DNA from 3 places in the Mesorhizobium sp. NPDC059054 genome. Region 2 is predicted to be linked to each of the others. Evidence: predicted binding sites of a transcription regulator. Region 2 holds the regulator's gene; each other region holds the start of a gene.
The links. Region 2 encodes PhoB, which activates phosphate uptake and scavenging genes when phosphate is short. Its sites were predicted from a motif close to TGTCATNNANCTGTCAT; they were not measured.
Positions count from the first base shown of each region.

Region 1: ACFWXH_RS30370 (putative 2-aminoethylphosphonate ABC transporter substrate-binding protein) is a predicted target of PhoB. The motif match lies at 7,551-7,567, and genes of this name have one in related genera.
Region 3: phoA (alkaline phosphatase) is a predicted target of PhoB. The motif match lies at 7,741-7,757, and genes of this name have one in related genera.

Region 1 is NZ_JBHYHV010000010.1:47,691-57,354, forward strand. Features, by position in the region: gene ACFWXH_RS30325 (TRAP transporter large permease) at 1-1,166, shown strand, start outside; gene ACFWXH_RS30330 (FadR/GntR family transcriptional regulator) at 1,178-1,951, shown strand; gene kduI (5-dehydro-4-deoxy-D-glucuronate isomerase) at 1,978-2,823, shown strand; gene kduD (2-dehydro-3-deoxy-D-gluconate 5-dehydrogenase KduD) at 2,820-3,584, shown strand; gene ACFWXH_RS30345 (cupin domain-containing protein) at 3,625-3,945, shown strand; gene ACFWXH_RS30350 (molybdopterin-dependent oxidoreductase) at 4,262-5,479, shown strand; gene ACFWXH_RS30355 (cytochrome c) at 5,491-5,796, shown strand; gene ACFWXH_RS30360 (RNA polymerase sigma factor) at 5,897-6,430, shown strand; gene ACFWXH_RS30365 (anti-sigma factor family protein) at 6,427-7,191, shown strand; gene ACFWXH_RS30370 (putative 2-aminoethylphosphonate ABC transporter substrate-binding protein) at 7,738-8,760, shown strand; gene ACFWXH_RS30375 (putative 2-aminoethylphosphonate ABC transporter ATP-binding protein) at 8,872-9,664, shown strand, end outside.
Region 2 is NZ_JBHYHV010000004.1:72,087-81,750, forward strand. Features, by position in the region: gene ACFWXH_RS17565 (sugar ABC transporter permease) at 1-459, opposite strand, end outside; gene xylF (D-xylose ABC transporter substrate-binding protein) at 692-1,732, opposite strand; gene ACFWXH_RS17575 (ROK family protein) at 2,077-3,312, shown strand; gene phoB (phosphate regulon transcriptional regulator PhoB) at 3,384-4,073, opposite strand; gene phoU (phosphate signaling complex protein PhoU) at 4,093-4,800, opposite strand; gene pstB (phosphate ABC transporter ATP-binding protein PstB) at 4,839-5,663, opposite strand; gene pstA (phosphate ABC transporter permease PstA) at 5,678-6,994, opposite strand; gene pstC (phosphate ABC transporter permease subunit PstC) at 6,991-8,448, opposite strand; gene ACFWXH_RS17605 (substrate-binding domain-containing protein) at 8,544-9,581, opposite strand.
Region 3 is NZ_JBHYHV010000001.1:1,130,967-1,140,630, forward strand. Features, by position in the region: gene rplF (50S ribosomal protein L6) at 1-124, shown strand, start outside; gene rplR (50S ribosomal protein L18) at 257-616, shown strand; gene rpsE (30S ribosomal protein S5) at 769-1,338, shown strand; gene rpmD (50S ribosomal protein L30) at 1,364-1,561, shown strand; gene rplO (50S ribosomal protein L15) at 1,579-2,052, shown strand; gene secY (preprotein translocase subunit SecY) at 2,181-3,521, shown strand; gene ACFWXH_RS05540 (adenylate kinase) at 3,518-4,111, shown strand; gene rpsM (30S ribosomal protein S13) at 4,311-4,679, shown strand; gene rpsK (30S ribosomal protein S11) at 4,795-5,184, shown strand; gene ACFWXH_RS05555 (DNA-directed RNA polymerase subunit alpha) at 5,286-6,296, shown strand; gene rplQ (50S ribosomal protein L17) at 6,401-6,826, shown strand; gene ACFWXH_RS05565 (ankyrin repeat domain-containing protein) at 7,018-7,686, shown strand; gene phoA (alkaline phosphatase) at 7,826-9,259, shown strand; gene nrdR (transcriptional regulator NrdR) at 9,592-9,664, shown strand, end outside.

The DNA.
Region 1 (9,664 bases), on a different contig from region 2:
CGCTTGTCGTCTTCCAGCGGCTCAACTCCGGCATGAGCGTGTTCTCGATGCTGGCCATCCCGTTCTTCATCTATGCCGGCGACCTGATGGTGCGCGGCGGCATCGCGCAGAAGATCATCGCCTTCGCGGCCTCGCTGGTCGGCCATATCCGCGGCGGCCTCGGCCAGGTCAACATCGTCACCGCGACGCTGTTCGGTGGCATTTCCGGCTCCGCGGTGGCCGAGGCAGCGGCTGTCGGCGGCGTCATGATCCCGCAGATGAAGCAGCGCGGCTACGGCGCCGACTACGCCGTCAACGTCACCTCGATGGCGGCGCTGATCGCGCTGATGCTGCCGCCCTCGCACAACATGATCATCTATTCGATCTCGGCGGGCGGAAAGATCTCGATCGCCGACCTGTTCACCGCCGGCGTCATCCCCGGCCTGCTCTACGCGGCCGCCTTGATGGTGACCGCCTATTTCGTGGCGCGCTCGCGCGGCTATCCGACCGAACCGTTTCCCGGCTTCGCCAAGGTCGGCCAGTATTTCCTGATCTCGATCCCCGGCCTGCTTCTGATCGGCATCATCTTCGGCGGCGTGCGTTCGGGCGTGTTCACCGCCACGGAAAGCTCCTGCATCGCCGTGCTCTATGCGCTTGCGGTCACCACCTTCGTCTATCGCCGCATGACCTGGAACGACTTCGTGCACGCCACCTTCGGCGCGGTGCGCACCACGGCGATGGTGCTTCTGATCATCGGCATGGCGGCTGCCTTTTCCTGGCTGATGGCATTCATGCGCGTGCCGGCATCGCTGATTGCCTGGATGAACACGATCTCCGACAACCCGATCGTCATCCTGCTCCTGATCAACGTCCTGATGCTAGTGCTGGGCACCTTCATGGACATGGGGCCGACCATCATCATCTGCACGCCGATCTTCCTGCCGGTGGCGGTAGCCTATGGCATCGACCCGGTGCATTTCGGCGTCATCATGATCCTGAACTTCGGCATCGGGCTGAACACGCCGCCGGTGGGGGCAGTGCAGTTCGTCGCCTGCGCGGTCGGCAAGATCTCGGTGTGGGAGGCGATGCGCTCCATCTGGCCCTTCTATGCCGCCGGCCTCGTGGTATTAGGCCTGGTCACCTACATACCCGCGCTCTCGCTCTGGCTGCCGAGCGTATTCAGATAGGCATTTAAATCATGGCATCAGAAACCGTCGAAGACCTGCGCATCGAACGCAAACCCAAGCTCGCCGAGCGCGTGGTGGCGACCTTGCGCGCCCAGATCGTCGGCGGCCAGATCATGCCTGGCCAGAAGCTGCCGACGGAAGGGCAGATGACGGAGACCTTCGGCGTTTCGCGCACCGTGATCCGCGAGGCGATGGCAAGCCTTGCCGCCGACGGGCTGGTGGAATCCAGGCAGGGCGCCGGCGTCTTCGTGCTCGAGCATCCGGCGCTGACCTTTTCCTCCTTCAGCCAGGAGATCAAGAAGGTCAGCCAGGCGATCAACGTGCTGGAAGTGCGCATGGGCATCGAGATCGAGAGCGCGGGGCTGGCCGCCATGCGCCGCAACGCCGCGCAGGAGGCGCTGATCCAGGAAGCCTTCTTCGAATTCGACCGCCTGCTGCATCTCGGCGAACCCACCGGCAAGGCCGACTTCGCCTTCCACCGCGAGATCGCCTCGGCCACCAACAATCCGTTTTATGTCGAGATCCTCGATGCGCTCGGCGACCGCACCATCCCCTGCGACCGCGCCTCGCCCTGGTACTCGGTCGAGGTGCTGTCGAACGAATATCTGACCGGCCTGCAGCGCGAGCATCTCTCGATCCTGCAGGCCATTTCCGCCGGAGACGCGGATGCGGCCCGCGCAGCCATGCGCGCGCATCTGATCGCCGCGCAGGATCGCTACCGCCAGCGCCTCACCACCCAGCAGTCGGACTATCTGGCCGCCGGGAAATCACCAAAGAAGCCCTGACCGCAATCCAGAAAGAGCATCCCGACATGACAGCCACCAGCTATTCGTCCCGTTATGCCATCGACCCCAATGCCGCGGCGGCCATGGGCACGGACGAGTTGCGCCACAACTTCCATATCGGCGATCTCTTCCATGCCGGCGCGGTCCATCTCACCTACACCCATTACGACCGCATGGTCGTCGGCGGTGCGGTGCCGCTGGCAAGCCCGCTCGTGCTGGACGCGATCAAGCCGACCGGAACGAAGAACTTCCTCGACCGGCGTGAACTGATCGCCGTCAACATCGGCGGCGCCGGCACCGTGCAAGCCGGCAGCGAGAGCTTCCAGGCCGGCCCGCGCGACATGGTCTATGTCGGCAAGGGCACCGAAACGGTTTCTTTCGCTTCGGCCGATCCGCAGAACCCGGCGAAGTTCTACCTGCTGAGCGCGCCAGCGCATCAGGAGCTTCCGTCAAAGCTGATCCGTATCGCCGATGCCAGGCGGCTCGACCTCGGCAGCCAGCAGACCTCGAACGAACGCTCGATCTTCCAGTTCATCCATCCGGAAGGCGCGCGCACCTGCCAGCTTGTCGTCGGCATGACGCAGCTGGCGCCGGGCTCGGTGTGGAACACCATGCCTTGCCACGTCCATGACCGGCGCATGGAGGCCTATCTCTATTTCGATCTCGCTGACAGCGCGCGCGTGTTCCACTTCATGGGCGAGCCCGACGAGACCCGCCACATCGTCATGAAGAACGAGGAGGCGGTGCTGTCGCCGGGCTGGTCGATCCATTCCGGAGCAGGTACCTCTAACTACGCCTTCATCTGGGCGATGGCGGGCGACAATGTCGACTACACCGACGTCGACCCGGTCGATATCGGCGAACTGCGGTGAGCGATCTTTCCGCCTTCAGCCTGGAGGGCCAGCGCATCCTGGTGACCGGCGCTAACACCGGCATCGGCCAGGGCATCGCCATTTCTGTCGGCAAGGCCGGCGGTGCCGTTCTGGGTGTCGGCCGCTCGGCCATGGATGAGACCGCCGCTCAACTCGCGGCAATCGGCGCTTCCTTTTCGCCCACCACCTGCGACCTTGCCGATCACCAGGCTGCGGCGGCGATGCTGGACGCGGCCTGGGAAGAGCATGGGCCGATCGACGGCATCGTCAACAATGCCGGCATCATCCGCCGCGCTGACGCGATCGACTTCACCGAAGAGGACTGGGACGACGTCATGGACGTCAATCTGAAATCCCAGTTCTTCCTCACCCAGGCTTTCGCCCGCAAGCTGCTGGCCGCCAACCGAACGGGACGCGTCGTCAACATCGCCTCGATGCTGTCCTTCCAGGGCGGCATCCGGGTCGCGTCCTACACCGCCTCCAAGCACGGCGTGCTCGGCATCACCCGGCTGCTTGCCTGCGAATGGGCCGCCAGGGGCATCAACGTCAACGCCATCGCGCCCGGCTATATCGTCTCCAACAACACGGAGGCGCTGCGCAACGATCCCGACCGCAATGCCGCCATCCTCGGCCGCATTCCGGCCGGCCGCTGGGGCGAACCAGGCGACATCGGCGACGCCGCCGTGTTCCTGCTGGCGCCGGCTTCGAAATACATGCACGGCGCCGTGGTGCCGGTGGACGGCGGCTGGCTTGCGCGTTGACCTGCGACGTGAGGGAGTGTCGATTGTGAAAGAGACCGAGATGTTTTCCCGTGCGGTCGACCGCGAATGGACCGCCACGCCCGACGGCAACCGCCGCCGCGTGCTGGTCCATACCGACGAGCTGATGGTGGTCGAGTTCGGCTTCGAGAAAGGCGGCGTCGGCGCCCTGCATTCGCATCCCCATGTGCAGGCGAGCTATGTCGCCGAGGGACGCTTCGAAGTGACCATCGACGGCAAGGTGGAGACGCTGGGTGTGGGCGATAGCTTCATCGTGCCGTCGAACCTCGTCCACGGCGTGCGTGCGCTCGAGGCCGGCCGTCTCGTCGACAGTTTCACCCCGCACCGCGCCGATTTTGTCTAGGTCACTTCACCGCTTCACGGAAACGGCCACCCGCTGCTTGGCAATTGCCTGGTGAAGGGAACCCCCACCCCTAACCCTCCCCTCAAGGGGAGGGGGATTCCGCGGCAGCGCTTTCTTCTACGGTTATGGCCGAAGCGACGACCATATCGTTCCCCTCCCCCTTGAGGGGAGGGGTTAGGGGTGGGGGTATGCGACAGGCACGATGTCGCAGGACCTGGAGGGTCCCGGCCGATCTCCCGCGCAAATTTTTTTCTCAGCGCATGGAATATTCTGACTGCGGCACTCGTCTCCTCTGACACAAAAACTGGAGGAACGAATGATCAGCAGACGTCTGATGCTTAAGACCGCGGGTTCGGCTGCTCTTGGCGCTGCCGGCGGACTTGCTTTTTCGGGATTGGCGGCACGCGCTGCCGAAATCGCCACCTTGCCGTTTGCCAATGGCGAGCGCCCGCTGGTGAAATATCCGGGCAAGCGTGCGCTGATCGGGCAGACCGCGCGGCCGCCGCAGCTCGAAACACCATTCAGCGTCTTCAACGAAGGCCTCATCACACCCAACGACGCTTTCTTCGTGCGCTATCATCTGTCCGATGTTCCGCTCGACATCGATCCCGCAGCCTATCGCATCGAGGTCAAGGGCCTCGTCGACAAGCCCGTGTCACTTTCCCTCGATGCGTTGAAGTCGCTGCACGATCCGGTCGAGATGGTCGCCGTCCATCAATGCTCGGGCAACAGCCGCGGTTTCTTCGAGCCGCGCATGGGCGGTGGCCAGCTGGGCAATGGCGCCATGGGCAATGCGCGCTGGAAGGGCGTGCCGCTGAAAGCCGTGCTGGACAAGGCAGGGGTCAAGCCAGGTGCCGTGCAGGTGTCGTTCGGCGGGCTGGATGGGCCACCGCTGGCGGAAACGCCGGATTTCGCCAAGGCGCTCGACATCGACCATGCCCGCGACGGCGAGGTGATGATCGCCTACGCGATGAACGGCGAGGACCTTCCCTGGCTCAACGGGTTTCCCGTGCGGCTGGTCGTGCCGGGCTGGTACGGCACCTATTGGGTCAAGCACCTCAACGAGATCACGGTGCTGGACAAGCCGCTCGACAATTTCTGGATGAAGACCGCCTATCGCATCCCCGACAACGATTGCGCCTGCACCGAACCCGGCAAGCCGGCTGAAAAGACGGTTCCCATCAACAGGTTCAAGGTGCGCTCCTTCATCACCAGCGTGATGGAGGGCGACAAGGTTCAGGCGGAAGCGGCGCTCAAGCTGCGCGGCATCGCCTTCGACGGCGGCTCCGGCATCAAGGAGGTGGCCGTCTCGAGCGACGGCGGCAAGACCTGGCAGCCGACCGCCCTGGGCGAGGACCTTGGCAAATATTCCTTCCGTGAATGGACCGCCACCGTGAAGCTCGCCAAAGGCGAGCATGAGTTGCGGGTGCGTGCCACCTCCAACGAGGGCAAGACGCAACCTGAGAAGCAGCCCTGGAACCCTTCCGGCTACATGCGCAACGTCATCGAAACCACCAGGGTCGTCGCGGCTTGAGGAGGAAGATCATGAAACTCGTTTCCATCAAGGTCCTCGTTGTCGCCGCGGCCGCCATGCTGGCCGGCGGCTATGCCTTGGCCGATAGCTATGAATTGCCGGACGAAACCGCCGAGTTCAGGCCGGGGCCGGGTGTCGAACTGGCGCAGACCAACTGCACGGCATGCCATTCCGCCGACTACATCAACACCCAGCCGCCCCGGATGGGGGCTTCCTTCTGGGAGGCGGAGGTCAAGAAGATGAAGAAGACCTATGGTGCGCCTATTGAGGATGCAGACCTGAAGGGCATCGCCGATTATCTTTCCGCGACCTATTGAGAAGGACGCTGTAAGATCGAACACCGTAACCCAGCGCCCCGGGGCTGCCGCTTTCCTTTTCCATGGAGCGATGTCCGAGCGGGAAGCCAGGAAAGGAAAGATGCTGACGCGCGCACGCTTTGAGGAGCGCATCACGCGCCATCAGCAACGGCTCTACGGCTATGCGGTCGCCATTGCCCGCGACCACGACCGTGCGCGGGATCTGCTGCAGGATTGCCTGGTGCGCGCGGCCAGCGCCCGTGATCGTCCTGTTGCGGAACCCGCCTTCCGTGCCTGGCTCTTCACCATCATGCGCAACCTCTGGATAGACCAGATCCGCGCCGATCAGCGACGTTCGCAGGCCAATGAAACACTATGCGACATGATGTTGGGCATGCCCGTTTCGCTCGAAAGCGTGACGGTGGAAACATTCGCGCTCCGGCAGGCATTCGAGCGCCTTTCGCACGACCATCGGGAAGTGCTGGCGCTGGTCGATATTTCCGGATTCAGCTACCAGGAGGCCGCCGACCTGCTGAACGTTCCGCGCGGTACGGTGATGAGCCGGATCAGCCGCGCACGCGAGGCGCTGGGAAAGCTGCTGGCCGATGAGGCGCCGCGTGTCGTCCCCTTTTCAGGAAACGCAAGAAAAGCATGAACGATATCGATCGCGATCTTGAGGCACTGAATGCCTATGTGGACGGCGAATTGTCACCGGATGCGCAACGGCTGATGAGGGACCGCCTGGCCACGGACCCTGCTCTTGCCCACCGGTTCGAGCAGCTGGCACGATTGAAGAAACAGGTGCAGGGCCTCGGCTCGGAAATCGCGGTCGTGCAACTCCCGTCTCCCGGAGCGCGCATTTCGCCCGTCGGGATGGCCATCGCCGCGGCGGCGTTCTGCCTGATCTTTGCCGGCGGCTGGCTCGGCGCCGTGGCCTTTTCCAATCTCCAGACGCGGGCCTCCCCGGAAATTGCCCAGGCGCTGACCTTGCACGACCACTGGTCGGCCAAGGTCATGAATTCGTCCGTGCAGGCCACGCGCATCGATGACTTCCAGGCACCGGAATTGACCAAGGCGGACCTGACACTGGTGTCGTTGCGATCCGACGTGGGGATCTCCGGCATGCCGGCGATCCAGGCGAGTTATCAGGGACCGCATGGGTGCAGGCTCAGCCTGTTCCGCATTCCGCAAACGGGCTCGGATCAGGGCTTGCGCATCACCGATGACGGAAATGTCCAATCGGCCGTTTGGGCGAGCAAGTCGTTCCTCTACATAGCCGTGGCTCGCAGGCTGAACGTAACGCGTTTCGCGGTTCTGGCTGACGCGATGCAGGCCATGACGGCCAAGCCGGTCGATTCCGCGAGGCCGGACATGATGGCGGCACTGGAAGGGGCCCACCAACCCTGCACGGGATGAGGCGACAGAGGCAGTCCCTGCCTAGCAAAAAGGGGCATGAACGGTCAGCCTTGTTCTCCAGCGTTCCGGAATGGATCCCCGACACTCTCCAGTCGCTTCGCTCCTTCCGAGGTCGAGGATGACGGATTTCATGTGCTGTCGCGGCTAACGATCATCGTCGGCGCCCTGGAGTGACCTCGGATGTCGTCGTCAACGTTCGAGATTTGCCGGGGCGCTTTTACCTTCGTCATCCTCGACCTCGAAGCGACCGGAGGGAGCGGAGAGTGTCGGGGATCCATTCCGGAACGTGGACAAAAGCGCAGCAGTCCGTGCCCATCGTTTCGCACTTCGCTGCCGGCAAAGAGAACCAACGCCCCTCCATGACGGGCTCATGACAAACATCAGCTGAACCTATTCCACCATAGGATAAATAGATTTCACTTATCGTACTCCCCTCATCTAGAGTGGCTCATGGACGACGCGTGCCGGCATTCTCTGGGCCTGCACATTCTGAAAACGGCGTCCCAATGCATCGCAGAATGTGTCACCAGACGGGGAACTTTAATCATGAAATCTCGCACCCTATCCGTGCTTGCAGCGCTTGCCGCAACCTTCGTTGCCTCGACGGCGATCGCCGAGACCAACCTGACGGTCTACACCGCCATCGAGGCCGTCGACCTCGACCGCTACAAGGCAACCTTCGAGAAGGCCTATCCCGACATCAAGATCAACTGGGTGCGTGACTCCACCGGGGTGATGACAGCCAAGCTGCTGGCCGAGAAGGACAATCCGCAGGCCGATGTCGTCTGGGGCCTTGCCGCCACCTCGCTGCTGCTTTTGAAGAGCGAAGGCATGCTGGAGCCTTACGCGCCGGCCGGCGTCGACAAGCTCGACAAGCGTTTCGTCGACAGCGCCAATCCGCCGTCCTGGACCGGCATGGACGCCTATGTCGCCGCCATCTGCTTCAACACCGTGGAAGCGAAGAAGCTCGGCATCGCGGCGCCGAAAAGCTGGAAGGATCTGACCAAGCCTGAATTCAAGGGCCATGTCGTGATGCCGAACCCGAACTCCTCGGGCACCGGTTTCCTCGACGTTTCGGCCTGGCTGCAGATGTTCGGCGAGAAGGACGCCTGGGCCTTCATGGACGGCCTGCACCAGAACATCTCCGCCTACACGCATTCGGGCTCCAAGCCCTGCAAGATGGCCGGCGCCGGCGAGACGGTGGTCGGCGTTTCGTTCGAATTCCCCGGCGCGAAGGCCAAATCCGCCGGCGCGCCGATCGACATCATCTTCCCGGAGGAAGGCTCTGGCTGGGAAGCGGAAGCCACGGCCATCGTTGCCGGCACTGCCAATCTCGAGGCCGCCAAGAAGCTGGTCGACTTTGCGGTCTCGAAGGAGGCCAACGAAATGTACAATGAAGGCTACGCCGTGCTTGCCTATCCTGGCATCGCCAAGCCGGTCGAGCACCTGCCTGCCGATGTCGCCGACCACATGATCAAGAACGACTTCGAGTGGGCGGCCAACAATCGCAAGGCGGTGCTGGCGGAATGGGCAAAGCGCTACGACGCCAAGTCCGAGCCGAAGAGCTGAACATTCCAGCCGGGCGCCGCCAGAAGCGGCGCCCGTTTTGCAAGAGCAATTCCAGCAAAAGTGTGTAGCGGTTTTGCGTCCGGAATTGCGTGGGAACAGATGGGCCGCGAGATGAAACACGAGACCGTCACCGGAGCGGGCGCCGCTCCGATGCACTTTGAGCCGCAAGCCCCCGCGAAGCCCAGCTATCTGGCCATCGACCAGCTGTGGAAGGCGTTCGGCGACTTCGTCGCGCTGAAAGGCGTGTCGCTGGACATCAGGGAAGGCGAGTTCGTCTGCTTCCTCGGGCCCTCCGGCTGCGGCAAGACCACCTTGCTGCGCGCCATCGCTGGCCTCGATCTGCAGACGCGCGGCACGATCCGCCAGGCTGGCAGGGACATTTCCAACCTGCCGCCGTCGAAGCGCGACTATGGCATCGTCTTCCAATCCTATGCGCTGTTCCCGAACCTGACGATCGAGAAGAACATCGCCTTCGGCCTGGAGAATGCCCGGCGGCCGAAGGCCGAGATCCGGACGCGTGTCGCGGAACTGCTCGCTTTGGTCGGGCTGTCGGAACAGGCGAAAAAATACCCGGCCCAGCTTTCCGGCGGCCAGCAGCAGCGCATCGCGTTGGCTCGCGCCATGGCCGTCTCTCCGGGCCTGCTCCTGCTCGACGAGCCGCTGTCGGCGCTCGACGCCAAGGTGCGCGTCCATCTGCGCCACGAGATCAAGGAGCTGCAGCGCAAGCTCGGCGTCACCACCATCATGGTCACGCACGATCAGGAGGAAGCGCTCTCGATGGCCGACCGCATCGTGGTCATGAACCACGGCGTCATCGAGCAGGTCGGAACGCCGACCGAGGTCTACCGTCATCCCAACACCTTGTTCGTCGCCGACTTCATCGGCGAGACGAACCAGTTCCCGG
Region 2 (9,664 bases):
CGGCACCTCCAGATAGGCGATGATGAAGCCTTGTAGCGCGCCGATTGCCAGGCCGACCACGATGCCGGTGGCCAACGCGATGACCCACAGCCATGGATTGCCGAGTTGCATGCCCATGACCCGGATCAGGAATTCGGCCTGGGCCACGCCCATGACCATGCCGACGACACCTTCGACAGACCCGACCGACAGGTCGATGTTTCGCATGACGATGACCAACACCATGCCGGTCGCCATGATGGCGACGGACGAGGTCTGCACCGACAGGTTCCACAGATTGCGAGGGGTCAGGAAAAGACCGCCAGACCACAGGTCCAGGCCCACCCAGATGATCACCAAAGCGGCGACCATTCCGAGCATGCGGATATCGAGTTCGGTCGCCTTGAGGAAGCGTCCGATTGCTGTCAGTTCGGCTGCGCGGGCGCGATCGACCGGCGCATTCGAGGTCGTATCAGTCATGATATTCCTCCCACGAGCAATTCCAGCAAAAGTGCGCAGCGGTTTTGCGTTCGGAATTGCATAAAAACAAAGAGTTAGAGCGTTCCGCGTTTCCGAGAAGAGCGGAACGCTCTAACCATGCGCCGTTGCCATGGCGTACCACTCTACCGGGACTTGCCAGTTCCGGGGACAGGAACCGTTGCCAAGACCACGGCACTTGGTGCCGTGGTCTCTTACGTTGCCGTAGACGTGCTTAGTCGCAGGCCTTGACGGAACCGGCCTTCACGCCCTGGCAGACGACATCCTTGGAAACCCAGCCGGCATCGATGACGACGTTGAGATTGTCCTTGGTGATCGCGACCGGTGTCAGGAACACCGACTTGACATTGTTTCCGCCTGGGGTGGTGAAGTCGGTGACGTTTGCGATGTCAGCCATCTTCTTGCCATCGGCGAGCTGGGCCGCGATTTCAGCGGCATTCTTGCCGAGGTCGCGGGCATCCTTGAACACCGAGACGGTCTGCGTGCCGAGTGCGATGCGGTTCAGCGCGGCATGATCGCCATCCTGGCCGGAGACTGGAACCGAACCGGCAAGCCCCTGTGCGGCCAGAGCCGCAATGGCGCCACCGGCAGTGCCGTCATTGGCGGCCACCACGGCATCGACCTTGTTGTCGTTGGCGGTCAGGAACTGCTCCATGTTCTTCTGGGCATTCGCCGGCAGCCAGCCGTCCGTATAGGCCTCGCCGACATTCTTGATCTTGCCGGCATCGATCGCCGCCTTCAGCACTTCCATCGCGCCCGAAAACAGGAAATCGGCGTTCGGGTCGGTGCTGGAGCCCTTGATGAAGACATAGTTGCCTTCCGGCTTCGCGTCGAACACACCCTTCGCCTGCAGGCGGCCAACCTCCTTGTTGTCGAAGGTCAGGTAGAAGACGTCCTTGTTTTCGATGAGGCGGTCATAGGCGATGACCGGGATGCCTTCGTCCACGGCCTTCTGCACAGCCGGACCAATGGCTGAAGTGTCCTGCGCAAGGATGACGAGCGCATTGGCGCCTTGCGAGATCAGGCTTTCAACGTCGGTGAGCTGTTTGCCGGGATTCGATTGCGCATCGGCGGAAATGTACTTGTCGCCCGCCGCTTCGATCGCTTTCTTCATGGCGGCTTCGTCGGTCTTCCAGCGCTCCTCCTGGAAGTTGGACCAGGACACGCCGATCACCTTGTCCTTCGCTTCGGCGACAGCCGAAAGCGCAAGTGTCATCGCGGCACCCGCCAGAATGGCGGCCGTGAATTTCCTCATGTTTTCCTCCCCGCGCCCAAGGGCGCGCTTGTATGCGTTGGCCATTGGAGAAGCTTTTTTTCGAGCTTCGAAAAAATAATCGCGCAGCTACGGCTTTCTGTCAACGGATTTCGAGGTGCCCGCATTATTTTTTTCGAAGCACGAAATAATAGTGACTGAAGCGGTATGTTCTGCCACTATCTGTGGAGGAGCGCGCTGTCGTAACAAGGAAAACGAAACAGGGTTTTGCATTCGTTCTCGCGTCGACCTATGCACGAAGGATGCGCTTTCAGAATACCCATGACGGACCGGGCGCAACGACTTCGGCGCTCGCGCAGCCGGACGGGGGGAGGAACGGCAAGGACATGACTGTCGGGATTCGTCACGACGATTTGCGCCGCAGAAACCGCGCAATGGTGCTTGCCGCGGTGCGTCGTTCCGGTCAACCTTCCCGCACCGAAATCACCGCCATCACCGGCCTCAGCCATTCTACCATTTCCGCAATTTCGTCCGATCTCATCGCCGAAGGCATTCTGCGCGAGGGTCGCAGCGAACCGACGGCATCGAAACGTGGCCGCCCCCAGGTGGGATTGCAGCTCGAGCCGAGCGCGGCGGCTGTCCTGACGGTTGTTCTGTCGCTTAACCTTTTGACGGCCGCGGTCATCGACTATGCCGGCAAGGTCCTCGCCGAGGAAACCTGTCGTCTGGATACGCTGTCGCTGCCGCGGGAAGCGTTGATCATCAAATGCGTCGAAATGGTCAGGCGGCGACTTGACGACAAGAGCCTGACCGAACATCGGGTGCTGCGCATCGCCTTCGCCGTTCAGGGCACAGCCGACTCGCATGCGCGCACCATGCTCTGGACGCCGATCACACCGCATGGCGATATCCCTTTCGCCGACATCCTGGAAAAAGCCTTCAGCATTCCCGTCATCGTCGAGAATGACTGCAACATGATGGCGGTCGCCCTGCGCTGGCGCGGCACGGACCGTTACCGTGACGACTTCATTGCCGTTCTGCTCTCGCACGGCATCGGCATGGGTATCGTGCTCAATGGCGAACTGTTCATCGGCACCCAATCGTCCGGCGGTGAATTCGGACACATGATCCACCAGCCGAAAGGCGCGTTGTGCCGTTGCGGTCGTCACGGTTGTGTCGAAGCCTATGCCGGCAATTACGCAATCTGGCGCAATGCCCACGGCCTCGATGAAAACACCGAACCAGCCGCCGACATTCCGGATGACGAGATGCTGTCCTTGGCGGAAAAGGCTCGCGCCGGCGCCGGTCCGGAACGAGATGCCTATGAGCAGGCCGGATCGGCCCTTGGTTACAGTCTCGGTTCGCTTTTTTCCGTCATCGACCCTGCGCCGGTGACTTTCGTCGGGATCGGCGCGACTGCCTTCGACCTGATTGAACCCGCATTGCGGCGCGCTATTGCCGAGACTGCTGGCGGCCAGCATTCCGATTCGATCGTCTTCGCAACCGAACCCAAGGAACAGATCCTGATCCGTGAAGGCTGCGCCATGCGCGCGCTGACCTTCATCGATCAGGAGATCTTCGCGCTGGGCAGTCCGGCGGCATTGGCGCTTCAGGAGAGCTGAGCGCCGCTCCGTCTTTGTTGGAGCATGATCTTTTCCGAAAACCGGTTCCCACTTTTCGGGATCATGCTCTATCAATCCTCGCGGATGGCGTAACCCGAGCCACGGATCGTGCGGATAACGTCCGGCATACGGCCGTTGTTGACCGCCTTGCGCAGGCGGCCGACATGCACGTCCACGGTGCGTTCATCGATATAGATCGTCTCGCCCCAGACATTGTCGAGCAACTGGCTGCGCGAGAAGACCCGACCGGGGTGGCGCATCATGAATTCCAGCAGCCGGAACTCCGTCGGCCCAAGCCGGATCTCGCTCTTCTTGCGGTAGACCCGGTGCGACTCGCGGTCGAGCACGATATCGCCGACCTTGAGCACGGAAGACAACACTTCAGGCTTGGCGCGGCGCAGCAGCGCCTTCACCCGAGCCATGAACTCCGGCATCGAGAATGGTTTGACCAGGTAGTCGTCCGCGCCGGTGGAAAGACCGCGCACACGGTCGCTTTCCTCACCGCGCGCCGTCAGCATGATGACCGGCAGACGCTCGGTCTCCGGCCGCATCCTGAGCCGCCGGCACAGTTCGATGCCAGATACCGCCGGCACCATCCAGTCGAGCACCAGCAGGTCCGGGACGTTCTCCTGAAGCCTGATCTCGGCTTCGTCACCCCTGGCGACCACTTCGACCTGGTAGCCCTCGGATTCCAGATTGTAACGGAGAAGGACGCCCAACGGCTCCTCATCCTCTACCACCATGACGCGCGGCGCGATCATCTTGCCGTCCGTTCCCTGATCAGGCCGCCGGAACGGCAGCAGCCGTCTCGTCGAGCTTCGGCCGATTGGGCGGCAATTGTTCGCCCGTCAGCACGTAGAAGGCGTTTTCGGCGATGTTGGTGACATGGTCGCCGATGCGTTCGAGGTTTTTGGCGCAGAACAGAAGATGCGTACAGGCCGTGATGTTGCGCGGGTCCTCCATCATATAGGTGAGAAGCTCGCGGAAGACGGACGTATATTTCACATCGACGCGCTCATCGTCGGCCCTAAGCTGGGCGAGCCCCTCTGCATCCCCTGCCGCATACTTTTCGACGACGCCATCGACCTGGCCGAGCACCAGTTGCGCCATGGAATCGATCGAATGTGAGAGATCGCGCGGTGTGGCGCCTTGCCCAACCGCTCCGACACGTTTGGCGATGTTCTTGGCCAGATCGCCGATGCGTTCCAGGTCTCCGGCCATGCGGATGGCACCAACCACGGCGCGCAGGTCCTGCGCCATTGGCTGGCGCTTGGCAATCAGCGTGATAGCCCGGTTATCCAGCTCGCGCTGGCGCGCATCCATGATCGCGTCGTCGGAAACGACGCGTTGGGCAAGTCCGTTATCGGACTTGAGCAGCGCCTTGGTCGAGCTCGCGACCATCGAAGAAGCAAGCTCCCCCATGTCGCTGATGAGCCTGCTGACCTGTCCGAGCTCTTCGTCGAACGAAGCGACGGTATGTTCGCCCATAATTGTGTCCTCGCTTTTCCTCGGCAGCCGTCGCTCACTCAGCCGAAGCGGCCGGTGATGTAGTCTTGCGTGCGCTTGTCGTCGGGATTGGTGAACATCTTGTCGGTGGCACCTTCCTCGACCAGGTAGCCGAGATGGAACATCGCCGTGCGCTGCGAAACGCGGGCGGCCTGCTGCATCGAATGGGTCACGATGACGATCGTATAGTTCTGCCGCAGTTCGTCGATCAGTTCCTCGACCTTGGCAGTGGCGATCGGATCGAGTGCCGAGCATGGCTCGTCCATCAGAATGACTTCGGGCGACACCGCGATCGCGCGTGCAATGCATAGGCGCTGCTGCTGGCCACCCGAAAGGCCGGTGCCCGGCTCGCCGAGGCGGTCCTTCACTTCATTCCAGATCGCGGCCTTCTGCAGGCTGGACTCTACGATGCGATCCATGTCGGCCTTGTTCCTGGCCAGGCCATGGATACGCGGACCGTAGGCGACGTTCTCGTAGATCGATTTGGGGAACGGGTTGGGTTTCTGGAACACCATGCCGACGCGGGCGCGCAACTCCACCACGTCGATCTTCGGATCGTAGATGTCCTCGCTGTCCAACGTGATCTGGCCGCCGACCTTGGCGGAATCAATCGTATCGTTCATGCGGTTGAGGCAGCGCAGAAAGGTCGATTTTCCGCAGCCGGAGGGGCCGATCAGCGCCGTCACCTGGTTCTGGCGAATGTCGAGATTGACGTCGAACAGCGCCTGTTTCTCGCCGTAGTGCACGGTCACCTTGTCGCCGCGCATCTTGATGACTTCGTTCGTCTGGGCGCTCATCTGGCTGCTCACTGCCTGTTCGAGGGTCTTTTCCGTCATGATATTCATATCAGGCTCCCTTTCTACCAGCGCCGTTCGAAGCGGCGCCTGAGCACGATCGCTGTGATGTTCATGGCCATCAGAAAGACCAGAAGGATGATGATTGCGCCGGACATGCGTTCCACGAACGCGCGTTCGGCTTCGTTCGCCCACATGTAGATCTGCACCGGCAGCGCCGTCGCGGGATCGAAGGGGGTCGCCGGATAGTTGGCAACGAAAGCCACCATGCCGATCAAAAGCAGCGGCGCCGTCTCACCGAGCGCGCGCGCCAGGCCGATGATCGTCCCGGTCAGGATGCCGGGCGCAGCCAGCGGCAGGATGTGCTGGAACACCATCTGCATCTTCGAGGCGCCGAGACCGAGCGCGGCCGAGCGGATCGAGGGCGGCACGGCGGCGAGCGCGGCACGTGTGGCGATGATGATGGTCGGCAGCGTCATCAGCGTCAGCACCAGACCGCCGACGAATGAAGCCGAACGCGGCATGCCGAGGAAGTTGACGAAGACGGCAAGCCCGAGCAGGCCGAAGACGATCGAGGGCACCGCTGCCAGATTGTTGATGTTGACCTCGATCAGGTCGGTGAAGCGGCTCTTCTTGGCGAATTCCTCGAGGTAGATCGACGCTGCGACACCGATCGGCAGCGCAAGCAGCAGCACGATCACCATCATGTAGAACGAGCCGATGATGGCGACACCGAGACCCGAGGTTTCAGGCCGGCTGGAAGCACCAAAAGTGAACAGGCCAGTGTTGAAACGCTCGGCCATCGCGCCATCGGCCTTGAGCTTGTTCATCCACTCGACCTGCTGGTCGGAGACCTTGCGACGCTCTTCCGGAACCGTGAGGTCGATCTGGCCCTTGAACGCTGAATCGAGATTGGCGCCAGCAAGGATGTCGACATTGCGGGTGGTGCCGATCACGGCCGGATCGGAAACGACCACATCGCGCAACTGCACACGGGATCCGTCGGACAGGAAGCCCTTCAGCCTCGTCATCATCGGCTTGTTCTTCGGATCGATACCAAGCTTCTCGGCCAGCGCTTTCTGCGCCAGGGCCGGGTAGTTCGCGGTGACCAGAACGCTCGGATCCGTCGCCCGCTTGTTGTCCGGATCGATCACCTTCTCTTCGAAATTGATCGGCAACGACACCGTCGTCTGCCAGAAGGAGGTGTAGCCCTTGGTCAGAATCGACAGAAGCATGACGACCAGGAAGGCCAGGCCGACCAGGATCGCCAGCACACCATAGAGGCGGAAACGGCGTTCTGCGGCGTAGCGGCGCTTGAGGCCGATGTCGCGGCGCGCGGGAGGTGTGGCGGTAGCGACCGTATCCAGGGTGACGTCGGTCATTCGTACTGCTCCCGGTATTTGCGCACGATATAGAGGGCGACGATGTTCATCACCAGCGTCAGCACGAACAGCGTGATGCCGAGCGCAAAGGCGACAAGCGTCTGCGGCGAGTTGAACTCGAGATCGCCGGTCAGCTGATTGACGATCTTGACGGTGATGGTGGTCATTGCTTCGAATGGGTTGAGCGTGAGGTTGGCGGCAACACCGGCGGCCAGCACCACGATCATGGTTTCGCCGATGGCGCGCGAGGCGGTGAGCAGGATGGCACCCACGATGCCGGGCAAGGCCGCAGGCAGGATCACACGCTTGATCGTCTCCGACCGCGTGGCACCAAGGCCAAGCGAGCCATCACGCATGGCACGCGGCACCGCCGTGATGATGTCGTCGGACAACGAAGACACCACCGGGATCAACATCACGCCCATCACCAGGCCGGCGGTCAGGATAGACTGCGCCTGGATGAAGGAGGCTCCACCGGCAAGAGCCGCGCTGAGGTCGCGCAGGAAAGGTCCAAGCGTGACGAGTGCGAAGATGCCGTAGACGATGGTTGGGATGCCGGCCAGCAGTTCGAGTGCCGGCTTCACCGTGGCACGCACCTTCGGCGCGGCGTATTCAGCCATATAGACCGCCGACATCAGGCCGATCGGCACCGCGACAAGCAGCGCGACGAAGGCGATGTAGAGCGTACCGGCAAGCAGCGGGATCAGGCCGAACTGGCCTTCGGAAGCGCCGGCGCCAGCCGCAGCGAAACGTGGATCCCAGACAGTACCGAAGAAGAACTGCATCGGCGGCACGCGGTTGAAGAAGTTCAACGTCTGGAACAGCATCGACAGCACGATGCCGATCGTCGTCAGGATGGCGATGGTCGAGGCGCCGAGCAGCCCCCACAGCATCAGCCTTTCGACGTTGTTGCGGGCACGTGCGCGGAGCTGCACCTGCGAAATTCCGTAGAAGGCGCCGGCTAGTGCGAGGCCGATCGTGCCGATGGCGCCGATCAATCCAAGCCTGTCGGAGGCCTGGTTGGCCTCAGCGGCGATCGGAATCATGTAGTCCTGCGTGTCGGTTGCGAGCGCCACGCCCTTGGCAGCGAGAAGCGGCTGCAATTCAGCGAAGGTTGCCGGCAATGCCGCCAGTTGCTGTGCATCGAGCTTGCGCAGGCCGTTGGCGAGGCTCTTGGTCAGGCTGACCGCCAGCGGTTCGCTGGCCACGCCGGTCTCGGCCGGCATCTGCGCATGCAAGTGGCTGTTGAGATAGACGGAGGAGCCGATGCTCCACAGAGCCAGGAAAAGGACCGCGGGCAGAACACCCAGCAGGAACGCCCACCAGCCATGATAGTGAGCACGTGAATGCGGCTTGACCTTGCCGTCGTCCTGCGCTGCCGCGCGCTGTCTTGCGATGACGAAGGCGACTATGCCGATGACAACTACGATTGCCAGCACGAGCATGGATGACATGGGGCGGCCTCTGAAAGCTCACGAAAGCTGCCGACCGCAAGCCGACAGCGGCGACCGGGGCGCAGGTCGAACCTGCACCCCGGTACCTGGGAGGATTACAGCGACTTGCCGGCGTCGAAGGCTTCGCGCTGGGCCTTGCGCTCTCCCTCGGGGGCGGCAACCAGGCCATACTCAGCCAGCGGGCCTTCCGGACCGACCATCTGGTCATCCAGGAAGAAGTCGACATATTCCTTGAGACCCGGAACGACACCGAGATGCGCCTTCTTCACGTAGAAGAACAGCGGACGCGACACCGGATACTCGCCCTTGGCGATGGTCTCGGTCGACGGAGTGATGCCGGAAACGGTGGCAACCTTCAGCTTGTCGGCGTTGTTTTCATAGAAAGCGAGGCCGAACACGCCAACGCCGGTCTTGTTGCTGTCGATACGGGCGAGCGTCTCGGTATAGTCGCCGTCGATGTCGACAGCCTTGCCATCCTTGCGCACGGCCTTGCAGGCAGCTTCCGCGGCCTTGTCGTCAAGACCGCCAGCCTTGCCGGCTTCCACGCCGCCGAGCGTCTTGCAGCCGGCGATCAGCAGCTTCTCTTCGAAGACTTCGCGGGTGCCGTGCTTTTCGCCCGGGATGTAGGCAGCGATATCCCAGTCCGGGAGCTTCGGATTGACCTGGTTCCACTTGGTGTTCGGGTTGTCGACCAGCTTGCCGTCGACCACGATCTTGGCGGCGAGCGCCTTGTAGACGTCTTCTGGGGCCAGCGCCCAATCCGGACCCTTGATGTCGGTGGCGAAGACGATGCCGTCATAGCCGATCTTGACTTCCTGGATGTCCTTCACGCCGGCGTCCTGGCAGGACTTCACTTCGTCCTTCTTGATCGGGCGCGAGGAGTTGGCGATGTCGATGGTGTTTTCGCCGACGCCCTTGCAGAATTCCTTGATGCCGGCGCCCGAACCGCCGGACTCGACCACCGGGGTCTTGAAGTTCGAGAAGGTTTCGCCGAACTGCTCGGCAACGATCTTGGCATAAGGAAGCACGGTCGAAGAACCGGCAACCTGAATCTGGTCGCGCGCGGCGGCATAGCCGGCCGATGCAGCGAGCGCGAAGGCAGCAGCCGACGCGGTAAGAAGGGCTTTTTTCATTGGGCCTGCTCCTGTTAGGAAGGTGGTCTTTCGACGCCTTTCCTGTGGCGCCGGGTGAGCCCATAGCGCTCGTTTATTACAGT
Region 3 (9,664 bases), on a different contig from region 2:
CAAGCAGCAGGTCGGCCAGGTCGCGGCCGAGATCCGCGAATATCGCGGTCCTGAACCCTACAAGGGCAAGGGCGTGCGTTATGCTGGCGAGAAGATCGTCCGCAAGGAAGGCAAGAAGAAGTAATCGGCTCGGCCCTGAACGGATTGTTCGGACAGGGCCGGACCAGAGAAATGCAACGCCACGGGGTGTTGCCGCGGGAGGAGAGAAACCTACCGCACAGGGCAACCCCCGTCTTACAAGGCAGGAATCACGACTATGGCAACCAAGGAAGCCACTCTGCGCCGCTCGGCGCGTATCCGTCGCCAGATCAAGGCAGTCGCCAACGGTCGCCCGCGTCTTTCGGTGCACCGCACCTCGAAGAACATCTATGTTCAGGTGATCGACGACGCCAAGGGGCAGACCATTGCAGCCGCCTCGACCCTGGAGAAGGACTTCAAGGCCGGCAAGAAGACGGGTGCCGATACCGCGGCTGCCGCTGCCGTCGGCAAGCTGGTCGCCGAGCGTGCGATCAAGGCTGGCGTCAAGGACGTCGTCTTCGATCGTGGCTCGTACATCTATCATGGTCGCGTCAAGGCGCTGGCCGAAGCCGCCCGCGAAGGTGGCCTGAACTTCTAAGCCTGAGCCTTTCCGAATGCCGGCTTCAAAAAGGGGCTGACATTTCGGAACGGATCGTGCAGAAGGCGCAAGTTTTTCGCCGCCGGCGACCTCGAAAAGGGGCGCCGGCATTTCAGCAACCCGTGCTTCCGGAAAAGAACAAGGACTAGGATATGGCACAGGAACGTAGGGAAGGCGGCCGCGAACGTGGCCGTGACCGCGAAGAGCGCGACGACGGCATCGTCGACAAGCTCGTACACATCAACCGCGTCGCCAAGGTGGTCAAGGGTGGCCGTCGCTTCGGCTTCGCCGCGCTCGTCGTCGTCGGCGACCAGAAGGGCCGCGTCGGCTTCGGCCACGGCAAGGCGCGCGAAGTGCCTGAAGCGATCCGCAAGGCGACCGAATCGGCCAAGCGCGACATGATCTTCGTCCCGCTGCGTTCGGGCCGTACCTTGCACCACGATGTCGAGGGACGTTGGGGCGCCGGCAAGGTTCTGCTGCGCACCGCCAAGCAGGGTACCGGCATCATCGCAGGCGGCCCGATGCGCGCTGTCTTCGAAACGCTCGGCATGCACGACGTCGTCGCCAAGTCGATGGGCTCGTCGAACCCGTACAACATGGTTCGCGCCACCTTCGACGCCCTGAAGCGCCAGATGCATCCGAAGGATGTGGCTGCTGCGCGTGGCATCAAGTATTCGACCCTTCAGGCCCGCCGCGGCAATGCCGTTGCGGCTGATGAATAGTCGATAGCTTAGAGGGACCACCAACATGGCCAAGAAAGCTACCAAGACCGTCACCGTTGAGCAGATCGGTTCGCCGATCCGTCGGCCGAAGGAACAGCGCGCGACGCTGGTCGGCCTCGGCCTCAACAAGATGCACCGCAAGAGCACGCTCGAAGATACGCCTTCCGTGCGTGGCATGATCGCGGCCGTCCAGCATCTCGTCCGCGTTGTGGACGAGAAGTAAGCCGCAGGAGAACGACCATGAAACTCAACGAACTGCGTGACAAGGACGGCGCGACCAAGGCTCGCAAGCGTCTCGGACGCGGCATCGGCTCGGGCTCCGGCAAGACCGCCGGCCGCGGCGTGAAGGGTCAGAAGGCCCGTTCCGGCGTTGCCATCAACGGCTTCGAGGGTGGCCAGATGCCGCTCTACCGCCGTCTGCCGAAGCGTGGCTTCAACAACATCTTCGCCAAGAGCTTCGCTACCGTGTCGCTCGCCCGCATTCAGACGGCGATCGATGCGAAGAAGCTTGACGCCAAGGAAACCGTGACCGGTGAGGCACTCGTCAAGGCCGGCGTCATCCGCCGCCTCAAGGACGGCGTGCGCGTCCTCTCCGACGGCGAACTCAAGGCCAAGCTCACCTTCGACGTGGCCGGCGCTTCGAAAGCCGCCGTCGAGAAGATCGAGAAGGCCGGCGGTTCGGTGAAGCTGCCCGAAAAGGCATCTGCCGAATAATATCTCAGACAAGCGGCCGCGCTCGACGCGGCCGCTTGCATCTTGGCACCGCCGAGCCTATGTCCGGTGCTCGGTGATAGGCGCTGCCCGAAGCGGGCGCTCCCGCGTCATCTGGCGGAGAAATTTCCATGGCTTCGGCTGCTGAACAACTAGCATCCAATCTCAATTTCGCGGCCTTTGCCAAGGCCGAGGATCTCAAGAAGCGCATCTGGTTTACGATCGGCGCTCTCCTCGTCTATCGCCTTGGCACTTACATCCCGCTTCCAGGCATCGATCCGGCCGCTTTCTCGCAGGCCTTCCAGTCGCAGTCCAAGGGCGTGCTGGGCATGTTCAACATGTTCGCCGGCGGTGCCGTGCAGCGCATGGCGATTTTTGCGCTGGGCATCATGCCTTACATCTCCGCTTCCATCATCATGCAGCTGATGACCTCGGTCATTCCGTCGCTGGAAGCGCTGAAGAAGGAAGGCGAGCAGGGCCGCAAGATCATCAATCAGTATACCCGCTACGGCACCGTGCTGCTTGCCATCGTGCAGGCCTACGGCATTTCGGCGGGACTTGAGAACGGCAACGGCATCGTTACGGATCCGGGCATGTTCTTCCGCATCTCCACCGTTATCACCCTGGTGGGCGGCACAATGTTCCTGATGTGGCTGGGCGAGCAGATCACTGCCCGCGGCATCGGCAACGGCATCTCGCTGATCATCTTCGCCGGCATCGTCGCCGGCCTGCCAAGCGCCATTTCCGGCACGCTGGAACTCGGCCGCACCGGCGCGCTGTCGACACCGCTGATTCTAGCCATCATCGTGCTGGCCATCGTGGTCATCGCGCTGATCGTGTTCTTCGAACGTGCCCAGCGCCGGCTTCTGATCCAGTATCCGAAGCGTCAGGTCGGCAACCGCATGTTCCAGGGCGATACTTCGCATCTGCCGCTGAAGCTCAACACTTCAGGCGTCATTCCGCCGATCTTCGCCTCGTCACTGCTGCTGCTGCCGGCGACCGTCGCGGGCTTTTCGAGCACGACCAACCTGCCGGGCTGGGCGAACGCTCTCCTGGCCTCGCTCGGTCACGGCCAGCCGCTCTACATGGCGTTCTATGCTGCAATGATCGTGTTCTTCGCTTTCTTCTACACGGCGATCGTCTTCAACCCGAAAGACACCGCCGACCAGCTGAAGAAGCATTCCGGTTTTATTCCCGGTTATCGCCCAGGCGAGCGCACCGCCGAATATATCGACTATGTGCTCACCCGCATCACGGTGATCGGCGCCATCTATCTGGTTGTCATCTGCCTGTTGCCGGAGTTCCTGATTTCGGCCACTGGCGTACCGTTCTACCTTGGTGGCACTTCGCTTCTGATCGTTGTCAGTGTAACGCTCGACACCGTTGCGCAGATTCAGGGTCACCTGATCGCGCATCAGTACGAGGGTCTGATCAAGAAGTCGAAGCTGCGCGGAGGTAAGAGGGGTAGATGAGGTTGATATTGCTTGGCCCGCCTGGTGCGGGCAAGGGGACGCAAGCGCAGCGACTGGTCGAAAAACACGGCATTCCGCAACTCTCCACCGGAGATATGTTGCGTGCTGCGGTCAAAGCTGAAACACCGGTCGGTCTCAAGGCGAAAGCAGTCATGGATGCCGGTGAACTGGTGTCCGACGCTATCGTCAATGCGATCGTTGCCGAGCGCATCGATCAGGCTGATTGCGCCAAGGGGTTCATTCTTGACGGTTATCCGCGCACACTGGCCCAGGCGGATGCGGTGGAAACGATGCTGGCCGAGCGCAAGCTCAAGCTGGATGCCGTCATCGAACTCGTTGTCGACGACAAGGTTCTGGTCGGCCGAATCGTCAAGCGCGCGCAGGAAGCGGCGGCAGCCGGGCAGCCGGTGCGCAAGGACGACAACCCGGAAGTTTTTGAAGAGCGTCTGCGCGAATACTACAAGAAGACCGCACCGCTCATCGGCTACTACCATGCCAAGGGTATGCTGAAAGGCGTCGACGGCATGGCTGATATCGACGCCGTGACCGGGCAGATTGAAACCGTTCTGGCTGCTGCTGTCCAGAAATGAACAATTCAGCTTGACTGGGCCGGGCTGCTGGAGTATGGCGGCCCGTCTCCCTATCAGGCATGAGCTTTGCTTGTCCGTGAGGACAAGGCAGCCGCTTTGAACAGGAACTCCCGCAAGGGCCGGCCTCCACCGGACGCGGGTTCACGTAAAAAGCGCCGGTTCGACGTTGTCGTCCGGCCCAAATGGAGAAAGAGAAGTTATGGCCCGTATAGCCGGCGTCAATATTCCGACCAACAAGCGCGTCGTCATCGCGCTTCAGTATATTCACGGCATTGGCAAGAAGTTTGCCCAGGAGATCGTCGACAAAGTCGGCATCCCCGCCGAGCGCCGCGTCAACCAGTTGACCGACGCCGAAGTGCTGCAGATCCGCGAGGCGATCGACCGCGATTACCAGGTCGAGGGCGATCTGCGTCGCGAAGTTTCGATGAACATCAAGCGTCTGATGGACCTCGGCTGCTACCGCGGCCTGCGTCACCGTCGTTCGCTGCCGGTGCGCGGTCAGCGCACGCACACCAACGCCCGCACCCGCAAGGGCCCGGCGAAGGCGATTGCCGGCAAGAAGAAGTAATTGAGCGAATAGCGAATGGCGAATAGGGAAACCTACTCGCTATTCTCTATCCACTACTCGCTCCGGTGTAGCCGCTGGCATTACGGCGGTGTAGAGATCAACTGAAAGGACTACCATGGCCAAGGAAGCCGCACGCGTCCGTCGCCGCGAACGCAAGAATATTTCGTCGGGTGTCGCTCATGTCAACTCGACCTTCAACAACACCATGATCACCATTTCCGACGCGCAGGGCAACGCGATTGCCTGGTCGTCGGCTGGCGCCCAGGGCTTCAAGGGTTCGCGCAAGTCGACCCCGTTCGCTGCCCAGATGGCTGCCGAAGACGTTGCCAAGAAGGCGCAGGAACACGGCATGCGCATGCTCGAAGTCGAAGTTTGCGGTCCGGGCTCGGGTCGTGAATCGGCTCTTCGCGCGCTGCAGGCCGCCGGTTTCACCATCACCTCGATCCGTGATGTGACGCCGATCCCGCACAATGGCTGCCGCCCGCGCAAGAAGCGTCGCGTCTAACAGCTTTTTCGAACACCGTCGGGAACGCCTCGTGCGTTCCCGAATGGTTTCCAGGTCGCCCGCCACGATTGGATGGTGGTGGGGAAACGGAAGGACAGAAAATGATCCAGAAGAACTGGCAGGAACTGATCAAGCCCAACAAGATCGACTTCTCGTCGAAGGGCAAGACGCTGACGACGCTGGTCGCCGAGCCGCTTGAGCGCGGCTTTGGCCTGACCTTGGGCAACGCGCTGCGCCGCGTGCTGCTTTCGTCGCTGCGTGGCGCGGCCGTCACCGCCGTGCAGATCGACGGCGTTCTGCATGAATTCTCGTCCATCGGCGGTGTGCGCGAGGACGTGACCGACATCGTTCTCAACATCAAGGAAATCGCCATCAAGATGGAAGGCGATGGTCCCAAGCGCATGGTCGTGCGCAAGCAGGGCCCGGGTGCCGTCACCGCTGGCGACATCCAGACTGTGGGCGATGTCGAGATCCTGAACCCCGACCATGTCATCTGCACCCTCGACGAGGGCGCCGAGATCCGCATGGAGTTCACGGTCGACACCGGCAAGGGCTATGTCCCGGCCGAACGCAACCGTGCCGAAGACGCGCCGATTGGCCTTATCCCGGTCGATTCGCTCTATTCGCCGGTCAAGAAGGTCTCCTACAAGGTCGAGAACACCCGCCACGGCGAGGAGCTCGACAAGGACAAGCTGACCATGACGCTCGAGACCGACGGTTCGGTCACGGGTGAGGACGCAGTGGCTTTCGCCGCTCGCATCCTGCAGGATCAGCTGTCGCTGTTCGTCAACTTCGACGAGCCGCAGAAGGAGGTTGCGACCGAAGCCGTCACCGAACTCGCCTTCAACCCGTCGCTCCTCAAGAAGGTCGACGAACTGGAGCTTTCGGTGCGTTCGGCCAACTGCCTGAAGAACGACAACATCGTCTACATCGGCGACCTCATCCAGAAGACGGAAGCGGAAATGCTTCGCACGCCGAACTTCGGTCGCAAGTCGCTGAACGAGATCAAGGAAGTTCTGGCTGCGATGGGCCTGCACCTCGGTATGGAAGTACCGGACTGGCCGCCGGAAAACATCGAAGACCTCGCCAAGCGTTACGAAGACCAATATTGAGCATGAATTCCAAGGATCGGCGGCGTGAGCCGCTCGATCCGACGGTCATGCGGAAAACCATCAGAGGCCGTGGCCTCTTGAACAACTGAAGAAGGAAAAGAGCCATGCGCCACGGTTTCAAAGGCCGTCGCTTCGCCCGCAGCGTAAGCCACCGCAAGTCGATGTTCGCCAATCTCGCCGTGTCTCTGATCGAGCACGAGCAGATCGTCACCACCCTGCCGAAGGCGAAGGACCTGCGTCCGATCGTCGAGAAGCTGGTCACGCTCGGCAAGCGCGGCGACCTGCATGCCCGCCGTCAGGTCATTGCCCAGATCGGCAACGAGCCGGTCGTGAAGCGCCTGTTCGACACGATTGCGCCGCGCTATGCGGAACGCAACGGCGGCTACCTGCGCATCATGAAGGCAGGCTTCCGCAAGGGCGACAACGCCGCCATGGCGGTCATCGAGTTCGTCGACCGCGATACCTCGGCCAAGGGCGCTGCTGACCGCGCTCGCGTCGAGACGGAAGCGACCGAGACCGAAGCGGCCTAAGCCTTTCGGACTTTCTTGAAAGACATTCAGGGGCCCCGAGGGGTCCCTTTTTGTTGCGCAAATCCCACATGAGCTGCGGCCGACGCATCGGTGCGAAAATCGAAATCGATTTTTTTAAGCACGATGCGCGGTTTGAGAGCGTTAGAGCGTCCTTGTGTGAGGCGTGGCGCTCTAAGGGAAAGGTCGCAGAAATGCTCCCGAATATTCTTCGCGTCGTCGTGTTCCTCATCGGACTGATTACCGGCGGCACTGTCGTCGCCGAGGCCAAGGAGGCACCATCCATGTTGATCGAAGCGATCACCAGCGGTGACATTTCGGCACTGAAGGCCGCGATGACAGCGGACACAGACCTGGAACAACGCGACGGCAAGGGTCGCACGGCGCTGCTGATTGCCACCCATGCCGACAATGCCGAAGCGGCAAAGTTGCTCATCGAGGCGGGCGCCGACGTCAATGCCAAGGACGACATCCACGACACGCCGTTTCTTTATGCGGGTGCCGAGGGCAGAAACGACATCCTGAAGGCCATTCTCGCCTCCGGCAAGGCCAATCTGAAGGACACCAACCGCTTCGGCGGTACCGCCTTGATCCCTGCCGCGGATCATGGCTATCCGGAAACCGTCGCGATCCTGCTTGGGACCGATATCGACGTCGACCACGTCAACGATCTCGGCTGGACGGCGTTGATGGAGGCCGTGATCCTGGGGGACGGAGGTCCCGTGCAGCAGCAGATCGTCGACCTTCTGCTCAGTGCCGGCGCCAAGGATATCCCTGATCATGATGGCGTGAGCACGCTCGATCACGCCCGGCAGCGCGGTTACGATGCCATCGCTCAGAGGATTGCCGAGGGCGTACGCTGACTGTCGGGTCGGCCATCCCGACGAACGGGGATGGTCACCGAACCGTAGCCCGGCTGTCATCTGCCGGTCATGGCTTTCCAACAAAACGGTGAGGGCGGGTCTCGGGAGAGATCTATCACCGTTTGAAGGACCGACGACCATGACCACTCTCATCAGGCGTTCGCTGCTGGCTACGGCAGCGCTTTCCGCGCTTCTCATTTCCGGAACTGTTCACGGACAAGATGCCGCCGATGCCTACCTGCAGCGCGGCGCCAAGGGCGACATCACCCAGCGGGGTGGCGCACGGCGTCTGACCGGTGAGGCTACTGCAGAACTTCAGAAGTACATCCAGGGTGGCGAGGTGAAGAACGTCATTCTGCTCATCGGCGACGGCATGGGCGATTCCGAGATCACGGTGGCGCGCAACGTTGCCGAAGGCGCAGGAGGCTTCTTCAAAGGCATCGACGCTTTGCCTGTCACCGGCCAGTACACGCACTATTCGATCGACAAGAAGAGCGGCAAGCCAAGCTACGTCACCGATTCCGCAGCTTCGGGTTCGGCCTGGGCGACAGGCACCAAGTCCTACAACGGCGCCATCTCGGTCGACATCCAGGAGAAGCCGCACAAGACATTGATCGAACTCGCCAAGGCTGCCGGCATCGGCACCGGCAACGTGTCCACCGCCGAGATCCAGGATGCCACGCCGGCCGTGCAGGTTGCCCACGTCACGCAGCGCAAATGCTACGGCCCGGCTGCGACTGCTGAAAAGTGCCCGGCCAACGCACTGGAAAATGGCGGCCTCGGCTCGATCTCGGAGCAGTTGTTGAACACACGCGCCGATGTGGTGCTGGGTGGCGGCGCCAAGAGCTTCGGCGAAACGGCTAAGGCCGGCGACTGGAAAGACAAGACCCTGCTCGATCAGGCCAAGGAGCGCGGCTTCCAGCTTGTTACCAATGCCGACGAGCTCAAGGCCCTGACCGTGGCAAACAACGACAAGCCGGTGCTCGGCCTCTTCTCGGAAGGCAATATGCCGGTACGCTGGAAGGGGCCGAAGGCGACCCACCACGGCAACATCGATCAGCCGGCTGTGACCTGTGAGCCGAATGCCGAGCGCGCTGCCACCGTTCCGACACTGGCTGCAATGACGACCAAGGCGATCGATCTGCTCAAGACCAACGACAATGGCTTCTTCCTGCAGGTCGAGGGCGCTTCGATCGACAAGCAGGACCATGCAGCCAATCCGTGCGGCCAGATCGGCGAGACGGTCGATCTCGACGAAGCCGTGCAGGTCGCACTCGACTTTGCCAAGGCCGATGGCAAGACGCTGGTTATCGTCACCGCAGATCACGCCCACACCAGCCAGATCATCCCGAACGAGACCAAGTCACCGGGCCTCACGCAGGCACTCAACACCAAGGACGGCACGGTCCTCACCATCAACTACGGCACGTCGGAAGACGAGGAGGACCAGGAACACACCGGCGCGCAGCTGCGCGTCGCGGCCTTTGGTCCGCATGCGGCCAACTTCGCCGGCCTGACCGACCAGACCGACATGTTCTTCACGATCCGTGACGCGTTGAAGTTGGCTGATTGACAGGGCCTTGCCCTTTTCCCGCAATACGGGGAGAGGGCACTGACGGCACCTGTCGCAAAGCGCAGGCAGAATTGCGATCTTCGTAAATTTCAAGACGAAATGATTCTGGCTCAACGTGCTGGCGGTTTTCATGACGAAAACCGCCAGTTTTTTATGCCTGTGAGGATTTGGCCGGGTCGCCGAGAAGGCGCATTCGAAGGCATTTTGGCGGCCTTTTACCGAGCGGGGAAAATGGGTGAGGGCGACGCTGTTGGATTCCGCTTCCGCGCTTCCTACTTTGTCGGAAACCCTCTAGCCTCGCGCGCAATCAGAATCGTTAGCCAAGGCCCGCCATGCGCTGCCCCTATTGCCAGTCCGAAGACACGCAGGTGAAGGATTCGCGTCCTGCCGAAGATGGCGCTGCCA